DNA from 4 places in the Cryptosporangium sp. NPDC048952 genome. Region 1 is predicted to be linked to each of the others. Evidence: riboswitches for the same ligand, from Rfam matches in the RefSeq annotation. Region 1 holds a riboswitch; each other region holds the start of a gene.
What was found. Region 1 has a riboswitch for cobalamin ahead of cobN (cobaltochelatase subunit CobN). Riboswitches for the same ligand answer to the same signal wherever they lie in the genome.

Region 1 (3,391 bases):
CCTGGGTCGCATTGTCCAGTGGGGAGAGCCCGTCGTCGCTGGCGTCCCAGGTGGCGCGGCTGCTGGTGAGGCACAGGCCCTGCAGGATCGGGACGTCGAGGGCGGCGAGTGCGCCCACGTCCCAGGCGTCGTCGTCGCCGCCGGCGCTGACCGTGGCGGGCTTCGTTCCGCCTGCGGCGAGCACGGTGACGACGAGAGCGTCGGCCTTCTTCAGCGTGGCGAGGAGCTCGTCGGGCGCAGTCCGGAGGCTCGCGCAGAAGACGGGGAGCGCTTGCCCGCCGGCGTTCTCGATCGCGTCGCAGAGGGAGTGGACAAACGACGTGTTCCCGGCGATGTGGTGCGCGCGGTAGTACAGCACCGCGACGGTCGGCCGCGGCGCAGCCGGCGCTTCTGCCGCGGCGCCTTCTGCCGCGGCGCCTTCTGCCGCGGCGCCTTCGGTGGCGGCGCCTTCGGTGGCGGCGCCTTCGGTGGCGGGCGCTTCTGCCGCGGCGCCTTCGGCGGCGGGCGCAGCGGCGGCGGCCGCGGCGGCACTGGGCGCGGCGGCGCTGGGCGCTTTGGTGGTGGGCGCGGTGGTGGGCGCTTTGGTGGTGGGTGCTTTGGTGATTGTTCCGGTGGCGCTCGGGGTGCGGTCGAGGGTGCCCCAGGTGGGCATTTCGGTGGCGGGCTCGAACCCGAGGCCGGTGAGGAGAACGGTGTCGCTGAGGAAGTTGTGCAGCTGCGTGAGGTTCTCGGAGCCGCCCTGCGCGAGGTACCCGTGCGCTTCGGCGGCGACCCCCGCCGGCACCGTCGAGAGCTGCATCAGGTCCGCGTCCGGCGCGATCTCCCCACCGAGCACGATCACCGGCAACGACCCGGCCAGGAGCGCGTCGAGCCCCTCCTCCCAGAACCGGCGCCCACCGAGAATCCGGACGACGACCAGGTCGACCCCGTCGGTCAGCCCCGGCAAGTCGTCGACGGAAACACGCGCCGGGTTCGCGAGCCGATAGTCAGCGCCGCTCGCCCGCGCCGAGAGCAGGTCCGTGTCCGACGTCGAGAGCAGCAGAATCACGCAGGGCGTCCTCACTCGGGGTCCGCGCCCCGGGTCGTGGTCAGCGGCGTCTGGAGTCTCCTGGCTCCCGGATCGGCGCTCCCCCGCAGCCTTCCCGCTTCGCAGCAGTGGCTTTCGAGTGCGAGATCGCTCCCCGGTAACAGTGGCGGGACCGCGCCGGATTCACACCGGCTTCCTCCACCTGACACCGCTCATGGCCTTTCAACACTGGTGATCAGGGTCCCAATCGTCAAGTGGGCCCAATGGGGATCACCGGAGCGACACGTAGCATCCGGACTATGCCCACCGCCGTGCCCTTCCGCCAGGCTGCAGACAGCTGCCCAGGCGCGTTGCAGGTGCACGAGGCTGCGGACGGTGGCCTGGCGCGGGTGCGGATCCCCGGTGGTGTGGTGAGCCTCACCCAGTGGAACGTGTTGCGGTCGTTCGCCCCGTTGGAGCTCACGTCGCGGGGGAATCTGCAGATCAGGGGCGTGACGGATTCGTCCGCGCTCGCTGATCGGCTGGCTGACGTCGGACTGCTTCCCTCGGCCACGCACGAACGGGTCCGGAACATCGTCGCGTCGCCCCTCGGCGGTGTTTTCGGGGTTGTTGACGCGCTCGATCGTGCGCTGTGTGGTTCGTTGGAGTTGGCCGAGCTGCCCGGACGGTTCCTGTTCGCGATCGACACCGATCGGGACGTGATTTCGCTGGGTGCCGACGTGACCGTTCTGCTCGGCTCGGACACCGTCCCGGTGCTGTTGGCTGGCGTCGACAGCGGTCTGCGGGTTCGTCCTGACCAGGCCGTTCCGGCCTTGATCGCCGCTGCGCGGTGCTTTCTCGCCGAGCGCGCGGCTCAGGCCTCCAAGGCCTGGCGTCTTTCCGAGCTCGACGACGCGGTGCCGCGCGTCGCGAGCCGAATGCACGAGTCCTTGGCGTGCGCCCGCATCGAACCGTCGGCCCCCGAGTCCCCGAGCCCTCCCGCGTCCACCCCCCTGGGTGTCGTCGCCGTGGCCCCGCACCCGGCGGGCGCGGGAGCGCCGCACGCTGATGGCGCGGGAGCGCCGCACGCTGATGGCGCGGGAGCGCCGCACGCTGATGGCGCGGGAGCGCCGCACGCTGACGACGCGGGAGCGCCGCACGCGGGAGCGCGGGACGTGGGGGTGGCGGTGGGGGTGCCGCTGGGACGGTTGAGTGGGGCGCAGATGGATGTGATTGCCGCGGTGGCTCGGGAGGAGATCATCGTCACTCCGTGGCGGGGTGTGGTGCTGCCGCGAGCGGACCCGATGGCACTGGCCACGTTGGCCGACGCCGGGCTGATCACCGACCCGGCGTCCCCCTGGGCGAGCGCTTCGGCCTGCACGGGTCTCCCGGGATGCGCCAAGTCCCGCGCAGACGTCCGAGCCGACGCCGCAGTCGCCCTCGGCCTCGGCCTCGGCCTCGCGCAGCGTGCGCCCACGGGGCAGCGCCCCGTCTCCACGCGCCCTGCCGCGGCGCACCCCGACACGGCGCACCCCGGCACGGCGCACGGGCGGACCGTGCTGCCCGTGCACTTCGTTGGGTGTGAACGGCGCTGCGGGCACCCGGCTGGCGTCCACGTGGATGTTCTGGCCACCGCAGACGGATACCAGGTCGACGGCGAGCAAGTCACCGTCGACGAACTACCCGCGGCCGTAGCGGCCGCCAGGAGGACCAACCGTTGAGTGGGCAGTACATCCGCGACGGCGCGGAGATCTACCGTCATTCGTTCGCGATCATCCGAGCGGAGGCCGACCTGAGCGGCCTGCCGGAGGACGTCGCCCGGGTGGCGGTCCGCATGATCCACTCCTGCGGCATGGTCGACCTGGTCGACGACCTGGCGTTCTCGCCGGGCGCGGTACCGGGCGCGATCAAGGCGCTCCGGGCGGGCGCCCCGATCCTCTGCGACGCCCAGATGGTGGCCTCGGGCGTGACCCGCCGCCGCCTCCCGGCGTCGAACGAAGTGATCTGCACGCTGAACGACGACCGCGTGCCCGACCTCGCCGCCGAACTCGGCACGACCCGCAGCGCCGCCGCGCTCGAACTCTGGCGCGACCACCTCGAGGGCGCCGTCGTCGCGATCGGCAACGCCCCGACGGCGCTGTTCCACCTGCTCGACATGATCGCCGCGGGCGCGGCACGACCTGCTGCCGTGCTCGGCATCCCGGTGGGTTTCGTCGGCGCCGCGGAGTCGAAGGACGCGCTGGCGGCCAACGACCTCGGACTCGAGTACCTGATCGTGCGCGGACGCCGGGGCGGCAGCGCGATGACGGCCGGGGCGCTCAACGCGCTGGCCAGCGAGGAAGAGTGATGAGCGGTCGGTTGTACGGCGTCGGTCTCGGACCGGGC
Region 2 (3,391 bases), on a different contig from region 1:
GCAGTCGAGCACGACCGGGCCGTCGGCCGGTGGCAGCAGCGAGTCGATCGCGCTGAGCAGCAGCGGCCCGGTCTGCATGTCCAGGTCGCCGTTCAGTTCCAGGCGGACGGCGAACTCGTCGTGGTGCACGGCGACGGAGAGGGGGCAGACGTCAGGCATCGAGAGACCTCCGGTCAGGTCTGCCGTGGGGCAGATGTGCGTGACCGGGCTCTCGGCCGAACCCGCTGTGCAGTGTAATCCGTCCTCCGGCGTACTGCAGCTGTCTCCACCTCCCGCGGTAGTCAGCTCCGCTGTGCGAGGTGGCGCCAGACTCGATGCATGGCCGGCCTGGTTGCGCGGCATCGGACAATCGGGGTCGTGATGGAGTCGGGTGCCGGCGGTCGCAGCGTCGTCGACGGCGCGTTCCGGGTGCTGCGCGCCTTACCGCTGGCCGGGCAGGTCGCGCAGGTGACCCGGGTCGCGGAGCTGACCGGGCTGCCGCGCCCGACCGTCCACCGGATGCTGGGCCAGTTGCGCGCCGCGGGGGCCGTCGACTGGTGCGACGGTCACTGGACGCTCTCGGCCGACCTGCTCGGGCTCGCGCAGCGCGTCGAACCGGTCCCCGGGCTGCGGACGTCCGCGACGAGCGTCATCCAGGGACTCCGGGAGCAGACCGGTGCCGCGGTGTCGCTGGTGGTCGCGGGCGGGGAGTCGTTCGTCGCGCTGGAAATGGTGCCCGGGCGCGACCCGCTGCCGATCGATGCCCGGGCGGGGTCGGAGATGCCCGGATCGACGGCTGCCGGTGTCGTACTCGGCGGGCACTCGTCCGCGCGGCGCCGGCCGTTCGGTGCTGCGGTCGACGACGAGGACGTGATGCCGGGCCTGACGTGTTACGCGGTGCCGGTACGCCTCCCCGCCGGCGGGCGGGCGGCACTGCAGATCGCCACCCCCGCCGGGCGCTCGGCGGAACGGTCGGCGGCTGCGGTCCACCGCGCCGCGATCGTGTTGGAACGCCGGGTCGCGAGCGCCCACCAGGGGCGCGACACCTAGTCTGCGGTGGTGCGACACATTCGGGTCATCGGTATCGGGGCGGGCGACCCAGGCCTGCTCACCGTCGAAGCGGTCGATGCGCTGCGTAGCGTCGATGTGTTCCTTGTTCTGGACAAGGGAGAGACGACCGCGGAGCTCACCGACGCCCGGCAGGCGATCCTGGAGCGGTTCCTCGGAACCGACGGCTACCGGGTCGTGACGATCGCCGACCCGCCGCGGGACCGGACCGCCGACGACTACGCGGGGGCCGTGGAGGCCTGGCGGGATGCGCGGTCGGCAGCGGTGGAGCACGCGCTGCGCGTCGAAGTGCCCGAGAAGGGCACCGCGGGCATCCTGGTCTGGGGTGACCCGGCGCTCTACGACGGCACGATCCGCATGCTCGACACGATCGTGGGACGCGCGCAGGTGGCGTGTGCGTACGACGTGCTGCCGGGCATCAGCAGTGTGCAGGTGCTCGCCGCGCGGCACCGCATCACGCTGACGCGCACTGCCGGTGCGGTGGTGGTCACGACCGGTCGGCGGGTGGCGAACGGCCACCACGACAACGATCTGGACCTGGTCGTGATGCTGGACGCGAGCCTGGCGTTCCGCCGGTTCACCGGTGAGGACGCGTCGTTGTTCTGGGGGGCTTACCTGGGTGGGGCGGACGAGGTGCTGATCGCTGGGCCGCTGGACGAGGTCGCGGATCGGGTTGCCACTACGCGCGCCGAGCTACGGGCACAAAAGGGGTGGATCATGGACACCTACCTCATCCGACGCAGGGAGCGCTAACTCACGTTGACCGGGAGCCTTTCGCGGGCCTACGGTGCCTGGAGCGTGGCGGCGCGAGGAAGCTGGTGGAAGTCCAGCACGGTCGCGCCACTGTGAGCCGGCCTCCGGGTCGGTGAGTCAGATACTGGTGCCGTCACGAGGCCCGTTCGAACAGGGGACGCACGATCCCCAGAGGAGGCTCGACGTGACCAGTCCGTCTGCTGTTGCGACACCGGTAGTGATCTCCGGCTCACGGGGTGCTGTCTACCTCGGTGCTGCCGTGCTGCTGGCGCTGCTCGCCTACTACTTCATCGGTGTCGATCAGGGCGCCACGTCGGTGTTCGGCAACGACGCGCACGTCCACGAGTACATCCACGACGCGCGTCACTTCCTCGGCTTCCCCTGCCACTGATGGAACTGAAGCTCTTACTCCGCGGCGCACTCGCCGGCGGAGTCGGCGGCCTGCTGGCGTTCGTGTTCGCGCGCATCTTCGCCGAGCCGCAGATCCAGCAGGCGATCGACTACGAGGAGGGCCGGGGCGCTGCCCAGGAGGCCCTCGACCGGGCGGCGGGGATCCCGATCCCGGCTGCCGAGTCCGAAGTGTTCAGCCGCACGGTGCAGGCGAACATCGGTATCGGCACCGGTCTGGTCGTGTTCGGCATCGCGATGGGTCTTCTGGCCACCGTGATCTACATGATCTGCCTGGGGCGGGTCGGGGCCGTGCGGCCACGGGTGCTGGCGTTGCTGGTCGCCGGTGGCGCGTTCGTCGGGCTGTTCCTGGTGCCCTGGCTGAAGTACCCGGCCAACCCGCCCGCCGTCGGTGACGACGACACGATCTCCACCCGGGGTGGGCTGTACCTCGCGATGGTGCTGGCGTCGCTCGTGCTGCTCGGTGCTGCGGTGTGGCTGGGGCAGCGTCTGGCGGCGCGGTTCGGCAACTGGAACGCGGCACTGCTGGCCGGTGGCGCGTACGTCGTCGCGGTCGGCATCGTGATGCTGCTGCTTCCGACGATCGCCGAGATGCCGGAGCCGTTGCGTGACCCGAGCGGTCGGATCGTCTACGAGGGCTTCCCCGCGGACGTACTGGCGTTCTTCCGGCTGTACTCGGTGGGTGCGCAGCTGATCATGTGGGGCACGTTCGGGCTGGTCTTCGGGCCGCTGGCCGAGCGCGCCCTGGCCCCGGCGAGGGCGGCGGCCCGGGACGCGGTGCCGGCCTGAGTTCGTTCGCGGCGCTCGCCTCGCTGGGGCCCGCGTTCGCTGTCGAAACGCATCCGGTCGACGCGGTGCCGGCGGCGCCGTGGCGGCCGGTTACCGAGCTCCTCGACCCGGCGGGCCGCGCGTGGAGAGCGCGGACCGCGGCGGTGCGGGAGGCGCTGGGTGGGGCGGTCGAGGAACGGGTGGCATTCTCGACCGCGCACCTCGGGGTGGTCGCGCGGGTGCTGGCGCCGGCGTTCGCGCTGGCCGTGACCTCGTCGGCGGTTCCGTCTGCCGATATCTGGTGGCAGCCGGTGCTCGGCGGGATGGTGCCGCTGTCGTTCGCTGCTTCGGTGACCCGGGTGCCTGCGGCGGGTCTCCTCGATGCGTTCACCGACTCCGTCGTGCCGCTCGTCGT
Region 3 (3,391 bases), 550 kb from region 1:
GGTGGCTCCGGCGGCTCCGGTGGCTCCGGCGGCCCCGGCGGCCCCGGCGGCGGTGTGAGGATTCGGGTTGGGGTGGTGGATGACCATCCGGTGTTCCGACTCGGGATGGCGGCGCTGCTGAGCAGCCTCGACGGGGTCGAGGTCGTGGCGCAGGCGGCTTCGCGGGCCGAGGCGCTCGCGGTGATCGGACCGGGTGTCGACGTCGTCGTCATGGACCTGCACCTGGGCGACGACTCCGGCGTCGAGACCACCCGGGAACTGCTCCGGCGGCTACCCGACCTGAGGATCCTGGTCGTCACGATGCTCGAGGACGACGAGTCGGTGGTGGCCTCGGTGCGCGCGGGAGCCCGCGGCTACCTGCTGAAGGGCGCGACCCCCACCGAGGTCGAACGGGCCGTGCGAGCGGTCGCGAACGGCGAGGTGATCCTCGGCCCACAGGTCGCCGCTCAGGCCATCAGCTACCTGTCCGGCGCCCGCACCACCGGCCCGGTGTCGTTCCCCGAACTCACCGACCGCGAACGCGAGGTGCTCGACCTCGTGGCCCGGGGCTACGACAACACCACGATCTCCCGCCGTCTCGTCCTGAGCCCGAAGACCGTGCGCAACCACGTCGCGAACGTGTTGACGAAACTCGGGGTACCGAGCCGCGCAGAAGCGCTGCTCCTGGCCCGCGAACGTGGTCTCGGAGGCGTGTGACGCCGGTTATCGGGGTAACCCGCGGTAACCGGAGGTGCGACATGTCGGACTACTTCGCTGACCGGGCGGAGGCGGGCCGTGCGCTGGCGGTCGCCGTCGCCGAACACCTGAAGGAGCACGAGGTGCCCCTCGTGCTGGGGCTGCCGCGCGGTGGCGTCCCGATCGCGCGGACCGTGGCCGCCGCGGTCCACGGCGAGCTGGACGTCGTCGTCTCGCGCAAGATCGGGGTGCCGTGGCACCGCGAGCTCGGCGTCGGCGCCGTGACCGTCGACGGCCCCGCGCTGTTCGACGAGGGACTGCTCGGCCAGGTGGGCCTCACGTTGCAGGAACTCCAGCCTGACGTCGAGCGGGAACGAGCCGAGGCGGTGCGACGCACCGAGCGGTACCGGGGCGGTCGACCGGCGCCGGTGGTGGAGGGGCGCACGGTGGTCGTGGTGGACGACGGGCTCGCGACCGGTGCCACCGCACGGGCCGCGCTGCGGTCGTTGCGGGCGCTGCGGCCCGCGCACCTGGTGTTCGCGGCGCCGGTGTGCGCACCGCAGGCCGTGATCATCCTCGGCGTCGAGGCGGACGCCGTGGTGTGCGTGAGCGCGCCGCCGGAGTTCCGCGCGGTCGGGTACCACTACCGGGACTTTCCGCAGCTCACCGACGAAGAGGTGGAAGCGGAGCTGACCGCGGCCCGCCGTGACTCGGCCGCGTTGCGCCTTTGAGGCTGCTCACTGTCGCGCCGTGAGCGAGGAAGCGCGGGCGCCCGGACGGCGGTGACGCACGTCTCGCACCTTTGACGATGGGGACGTGGTGAGTCACAGTTACGGCGAGCGGAGGGCAGGAAGACCGGTGAGAATCCGGCGCGGTCCCGCCACTGTCACCGGGGAGCCGACCTCACTCAATGGTCACGGCCGGTAACGGCTGGAAGGCCGAGGACACGCTTCGATCCGGGAGCCAGGACACTGCGTCCGCTCCCTGCGAGCCTGCTCGCAGGCCATCGCACACGCGGGCGTGGACACCCGCGGGAAGGATCCTGGCATGCCCTCGTGCGTGATCGGCGGGTGACTCCGCCGTACCCGTTCTCCGCGGTCGTCGGTCTGGACGACCTCCGTTTGGCGTTGACGCTCAACGCCGTTTCGCCTGCTATCGGTGGTGTGCTCGCCCGGGGCGAGAAGGGCACTGCGAAGTCGACGGTCGTCCGGGCGCTGCACGCCCTGCTCCCACCCATCACGGTGGTGACCGGCTGCCGCTTCGCCTGCGACCCGGCCGCCCCCGACCCCCAATGCCCCGACGGCCCGCATCTCCCGGCGCCCGCAGGCCCGGATGGCGTCGGCGCCTCGGCTGGAGGCGTGGCCGCCGAAACGCGCCCCGCGCGGTTGGTGGAGTTGCCGGTGGGGGCCACCGAGGATCGGCTGGTGGGGGCGCTCGATCTGGAGCGGGCGCTCACCGAGGGGGTGCGGGCGTACCAGCCCGGGTTGCTCGCGGCCGCGCACCGGGGCGTCCTGTACGTGGACGAGGTCAACCTGCTCGCCGACCACCTGGTCGACACGCTCCTCGACGCCGCCGGCATGGGCCGCGCGTACGTCGAGCGTGACGGCGTCTCGGTGCGGCACGCGGCGCGGTTCCTGCTCGTCGGCACCATGAACCCGGAGGAAGGCGAGCTGCGTCCGCAGTTGCTCGACCGCTTCGGTCTGACGGTGGAGGTCACGGCGAGCCGCCGGCCCGCCGAACGGGCCGAGGTCGTGCGGCGGCGGCTGGCCTACGAGGCCGACCCCGAAGGCTTCGCAGCCCGCTGGGCCGACGCCGACGCCGAGCTCGCCGAACGCATCGTCGAGGCGCGCGCCCGTCTGGCTGACGTCACTCTGAGCGATGCCGCCCTGCGCCGGATCACGGCCGTGTGCGCCGCGTTCGACGTGGACGGGCTCCGGGCCGACCTCGTCACCGCGCGGACGGCCGTCACGCTGGCGGCGTGGAATGGGCGGGACCACGTCACGGACGACGACATCCGGCGCGCCGCCGAACTCGCGTTGCCGCACCGGCGCCGCCGTAACCCGTTCGACGCACCCGGCCTGGACCAGGACCAGCTCGACAAAGCCCTCCAGGAAGCCGCCGACGACGACCCCGACGACGACCCGGACGGTCCCAACGGTCCCGACGACGGTCCCAACGGTCCCGACGACGGCCCCAACAGCCCCAACGGCCCCAACGGCCCCGACGGCCCCGACGACGGCACCACCGAGAGCAACACGAGCGACGGCGCCCCCGACAGCAGCACGGACAGCGGCCCCGATCGCCGCCCACCCGACACGAGCGAACCGCTCGACGGCGCGAGCCCCGCAACCGACCGCGGCCGAGCCGACGAAACCGCAGACGACAACCGGCCACGCCTCCCCAGCCCCGCACCCGAACGACCAGCGGTAAAAGCCACCGACCCCTACCGCACCAAACTCCTCACCGTTCCCGGCGTAGGCCGATCCCAGTCCGACGCCACGGGCCGCCGCTCCCTCGCCGAGTCGCGCCGCGGCCGAGTCGTCCGAGCCGCACGACCGGACGGCCCGGTGCACGACGTCCACCTGATCGCGACGTTGCTGGCAGCGGCGCCGCACCAGAAACAACGCGGACGCACCGCGGGCCTGAAGCTCGAGAAGCAGGACCTGCGGTCCGCGGTCCGCCGCGGACGGGAGAGCAACACGATCCTGTTCTGCGT
Region 4 (3,391 bases), 780 kb from region 1:
CCGAACGTGATCAGCAGGACGACCAGGGCGATGACCACACCGATCGCCTCGGTACCACCGACCTCCGGCGGCGAGCTCATGACCTCGCCACCGTGCTCGACCTGCACCCCGGAATCCAAGGCGGCCTGCCCGGACTCCTCGTAGGCGGCGCGCTCTTCCTCGGTGACCTCGTCGGCGCGCTTGTCGAACTGCACCTGGATCAGCGCGTACCGACCGTCCGGGGTGAGCGCCTGCGCGCTGTACGGATCCACCGCACCGACCACACCCGGCAGCGATGCGGCCTCCTTCACCAGGCCCTTGATCGCCGCCGCGAACGACGGATCGGTGAGCGTCTTGCCTTCCGGAGCAGCCACGACGATCGTGCCGGTGGCACCGCTGGCCGCGGGGAACTCACGGGCCAGGGCGTCGAGCGCACGCTGCGATTCGGTGCCCGGTAACGCGAAGTCGTTGGTGGTCGCGCCCTTGAAGGCAACCGCCGCACCACCCAGGGCGACGAGCACCACCAGCCAGAGGGCGACCACGAGTTTGCGCCGGCGGAACGAACCGCGGCCGAGTCGGTACAGCAGGGTTGCCAATGTGGATCCTCGGTCGGAACGGAGACGACACCAAGTCAGATCGTGCCTTCCCTCCGGCCTACCCGCTAGCCGAGCGGCTAGTACTGTGAGCTTTAACTCACACGATCCAGTAAGCAATTCCGACCGTCGCGGAACGTTGGACCGGACGTGGCACTCTCTTTCGCCGTACTGGGCGACTCGATCGCTTACGGGCAGGGCGCGGCTCGCGCCGACGACACCGTCGCCGCGCGGCTGACCCGACGTCTGATCGAGGACGGCCACCCGACGGACGTCCGTGTCTTTGCCGTGCCGGGGGCCCGTAGCCAGGACCTGGCCGCGCAGGTGCAGCGCACTGTGGCGTGGAAGCCGGATCTGGCACTGGTCGTCATCGGTGCGAACGACCTAACGGGCCTGGTGCCGCCGCAGCAAGCCGCCGCCCGGCTCGGGGCGGCGGTCGGGGCGCTACGCGAATCAGGCGCCGAGGTCGTCGTGGCGCCGGCGCCCGACCTGAGCGTCGTGCCGTGGGTGCCGGTGCCGATGCGTCCGACGGTGCGCGCCGCGAGCCTGGCGCTGCAGGAGGCGCAGATCCGGGCGGCCGAGGCGGCGGGCGCGGTGATCGCCGCGCACGCACTGGACACTTCCGCCGGGTTCGCCACCGACGTGTCGCTGTTCAGCGCCGACCGTTTTCACCCCTCCAGTGCGGGTTATGCCCGCATCGCCGAGGCGCTCGCGCCGTCCGTACGGGCAGCGGCGGCGCGGGCCGCCGCCCGCGCCACCGGCTCCATCTGACGCCTAGTTCGGGGTCAGTCACCCAGGGCGGCGAGGCCGGCTTGGGCGACCGTCATGTCCTGCGAGTAGTGGCCGCCGCTGACCCCGATGCCACCGACGATCGCCCCGTCGAGAACCACGGGATAGCCACCACCGAACGTCACGAGCCGGTCGATCGCGGCCGGCGCCCCCAGGGCCAGTGGGCCGTCGTCCTTGATGAAGTCGTACCACCCGTCCGAGCTCAGCCCGAACCCGATCGCGGTGAACGCCTTGTCCTGGGCGAGCTGGATGGAGACGTGCACCGAACCGTCCATGCGGTCGAATGCCTTGAGGTCCCCGCTCTCGTCGACCACCGCGATCGACATCGCGACGCCCAACTCGTCGGCTTTCGCGCGTGCGGCGGCGATCAACACGGCTGCCGCTTCGCTGGAGATGCTCGGCTTGTTGCGGACATAGGACATGCGGGGGCTCCCGTCCTCGTTCGGCTCGGTGCCATCGTTTCGAAGCGCCCTGCATTTCGTCAACAGAATCGTTGAAGACGTGCGTGTTACCGTCGGGAAGCCAGTCAACCCACGAGGTGGGTCAGGGAACCCGGTGCGAATCCGGGGCTGACGCGCAGCGGTGAGGGGGACGGCCGTGGTACTGGCCACTGGGCTTCCCGCCTGGGAAGGCGCCGCGGTCGGACGAACCCGAGTCCGAAGACCTGCTGGCGACCGACGTCCACTCGGGCGGCGGATCGGCTACGGGCCTCGCGATCGGGTCCGCGATCTACGAGGTACCTCATGCGGTTACGTCATGGGCTCGCCGCGAGCCTGTTGCTCCTCGCGGCCTGCGGCGGTCAGGACGCCGAGTCCACGGCGCCCGACGGCGACTACCCGATCAGCGTCGAGAACTGCGGACGCACGGTGACCATCGACCGGCCGATCGACAAGGCGGTCTCGATCAGCCAACCGGCGTCCGAACTGTTGCTCTCGCTCGGCCTGGAGGACCGGATGGCCGGTACGGCCTCGTGGAGCGACCCGGTGCTGCCCGCCTTCGCGGCCGCCAACGAGAAGGTGCCGCGGATCTCCAAGGACTTCCCGTCGTTCGAGCGGCTGCTCGAAGAGGAACCGGACTTCGTCTACACGACGTTCGCGTACACCTACACGGCCGAAGGCGTCGCCGACCGCGCGAAGTTCGACCAGGTGAAGATCCCGACGTACCTGTCGTCGAGCGAATGCACCGGGCAGGACGCCACCCAGACCCGCGCGCTGACGATCGACGATCTCTACCGCGAGATCGGCGACCTCTCCATCCTGTTCGACGTGCAGGACCGCGGCGCGGACCTGAACACGTCGCTACGGCAGCGGATGGCCGCCGCGACCGGCGGCCTCGACGCGAAGGACGTCACGCTGGCGTGGTGGTACTCCAGCACGAAGACGCCGTACATCGCCGGGTGCTGCGGCACACCGGGCCTGGTCACCGACGCGGTCGGCGCGAAGAACGCGTTCGCCGACAGCAAGCAGCTCTGGCCGGAGACCGGCTGGGAAAGCATTCTCGACCGCGATCCGGACGTGCTCGTGCTGGCCGACCTCACCCGCGGTGACGACGGTGACAGCGCCGCTGCGAAGGTGAAGTTCCTGGAGTCCGACCCGGTCGCGAGCAAACTCACCGCGGTGAAGAACAAGCGGTACATCGTGCTGAGCGGTTCCGACATGGATCCCGGTGTCCGCACGGTGCAGGCCGTGGAGAAAGTGTCGGCGGGACTGACTTCACTGGGGTACGGAGCATGAAGTAGGTGTTCTGGGCTCGGGGTGTCGCCGGGGTGGGCGTGCTGATCGTGTCGATCGCCGTGGCGATCACGATCGGCCCGGCGGACCTGTCGGTGCACGACGTGTCCGCGGTGATCGCCGAACACGTCGGTGGGCCGGGGTCCGGGCTCTCGACGATCCGGGACGCGATCGTCTGGGACCTACGCCTGCCCCGCACGCTGCTGGCCGCGGTGTGCGGTGCCGGGCTCGCCGTCTGCGGCGCGGTGCTCCAGGCGCTGCTGCGTAATCCGCTCGCCGATCCGTACGTGCTCGGCATCT

Region 2: linked by a shared signal. The riboswitch ahead of ACGFY5_RS11865 (CbtB-domain containing protein) and the one ahead of cobN (cobaltochelatase subunit CobN) in region 1 are both predicted to bind cobalamin.
Region 3: linked by a shared signal. The riboswitch ahead of ACGFY5_RS06115 (putative cobaltochelatase) and the one ahead of cobN (cobaltochelatase subunit CobN) in region 1 are both predicted to bind cobalamin.
Region 4: linked by a shared signal. The riboswitch ahead of ACGFY5_RS07245 (ABC transporter substrate-binding protein) and the one ahead of cobN (cobaltochelatase subunit CobN) in region 1 are both predicted to bind cobalamin.

Annotation. Positions count from the first base shown of each region.
Region 1 is NZ_JBICTY010000001.1:748,915-752,305, reverse strand. Features, by position in the region: gene cobN (cobaltochelatase subunit CobN) at 1-1,048, opposite strand, end outside; cobalamin riboswitch at 1,102-1,226, opposite strand; gene ACGFY5_RS03465 (precorrin-3B synthase) at 1,327-2,727, shown strand; gene ACGFY5_RS03460 (precorrin-8X methylmutase) at 2,724-3,353, shown strand; gene ACGFY5_RS03455 (precorrin-2 C(20)-methyltransferase) at 3,353-3,391, shown strand, end outside.
Region 2 is NZ_JBICTY010000002.1:786,747-790,137, reverse strand. Features, by position in the region: gene ACGFY5_RS11880 (STAS domain-containing protein) at 1-159, opposite strand, end outside; gene ACGFY5_RS11875 (helix-turn-helix domain-containing protein) at 319-1,029, shown strand; gene cobF (precorrin-6A synthase (deacetylating)) at 1,039-1,800, shown strand; adenosylcobalamin (AdoCbl) riboswitch at 1,845-1,938, shown strand; gene ACGFY5_RS11865 (CbtB-domain containing protein) at 1,985-2,191, shown strand; gene ACGFY5_RS11860 (CbtA family protein) at 2,191-2,997, shown strand; gene ACGFY5_RS11855 ((2Fe-2S)-binding protein) at 3,063-3,391, shown strand, end outside.
Region 3 is NZ_JBICTY010000001.1:1,297,813-1,301,203, forward strand. Features, by position in the region: gene ACGFY5_RS06105 (response regulator) at 1-696, shown strand, start outside; gene ACGFY5_RS06110 (phosphoribosyltransferase) at 738-1,406, shown strand; cobalamin riboswitch at 1,523-1,649, shown strand; gene ACGFY5_RS06115 (putative cobaltochelatase) at 1,746-3,391, shown strand, end outside.
Region 4 is NZ_JBICTY010000001.1:1,528,415-1,531,805, reverse strand. Features, by position in the region: gene ACGFY5_RS07260 (MMPL family transporter) at 1-575, opposite strand, end outside; gene ACGFY5_RS07255 (SGNH/GDSL hydrolase family protein) at 723-1,343, shown strand; gene ACGFY5_RS07250 (heme-binding protein) at 1,358-1,783, opposite strand; cobalamin riboswitch at 1,868-2,048, shown strand; gene ACGFY5_RS07245 (ABC transporter substrate-binding protein) at 2,105-3,094, shown strand; gene ACGFY5_RS07240 (FecCD family ABC transporter permease) at 3,100-3,391, shown strand, end outside.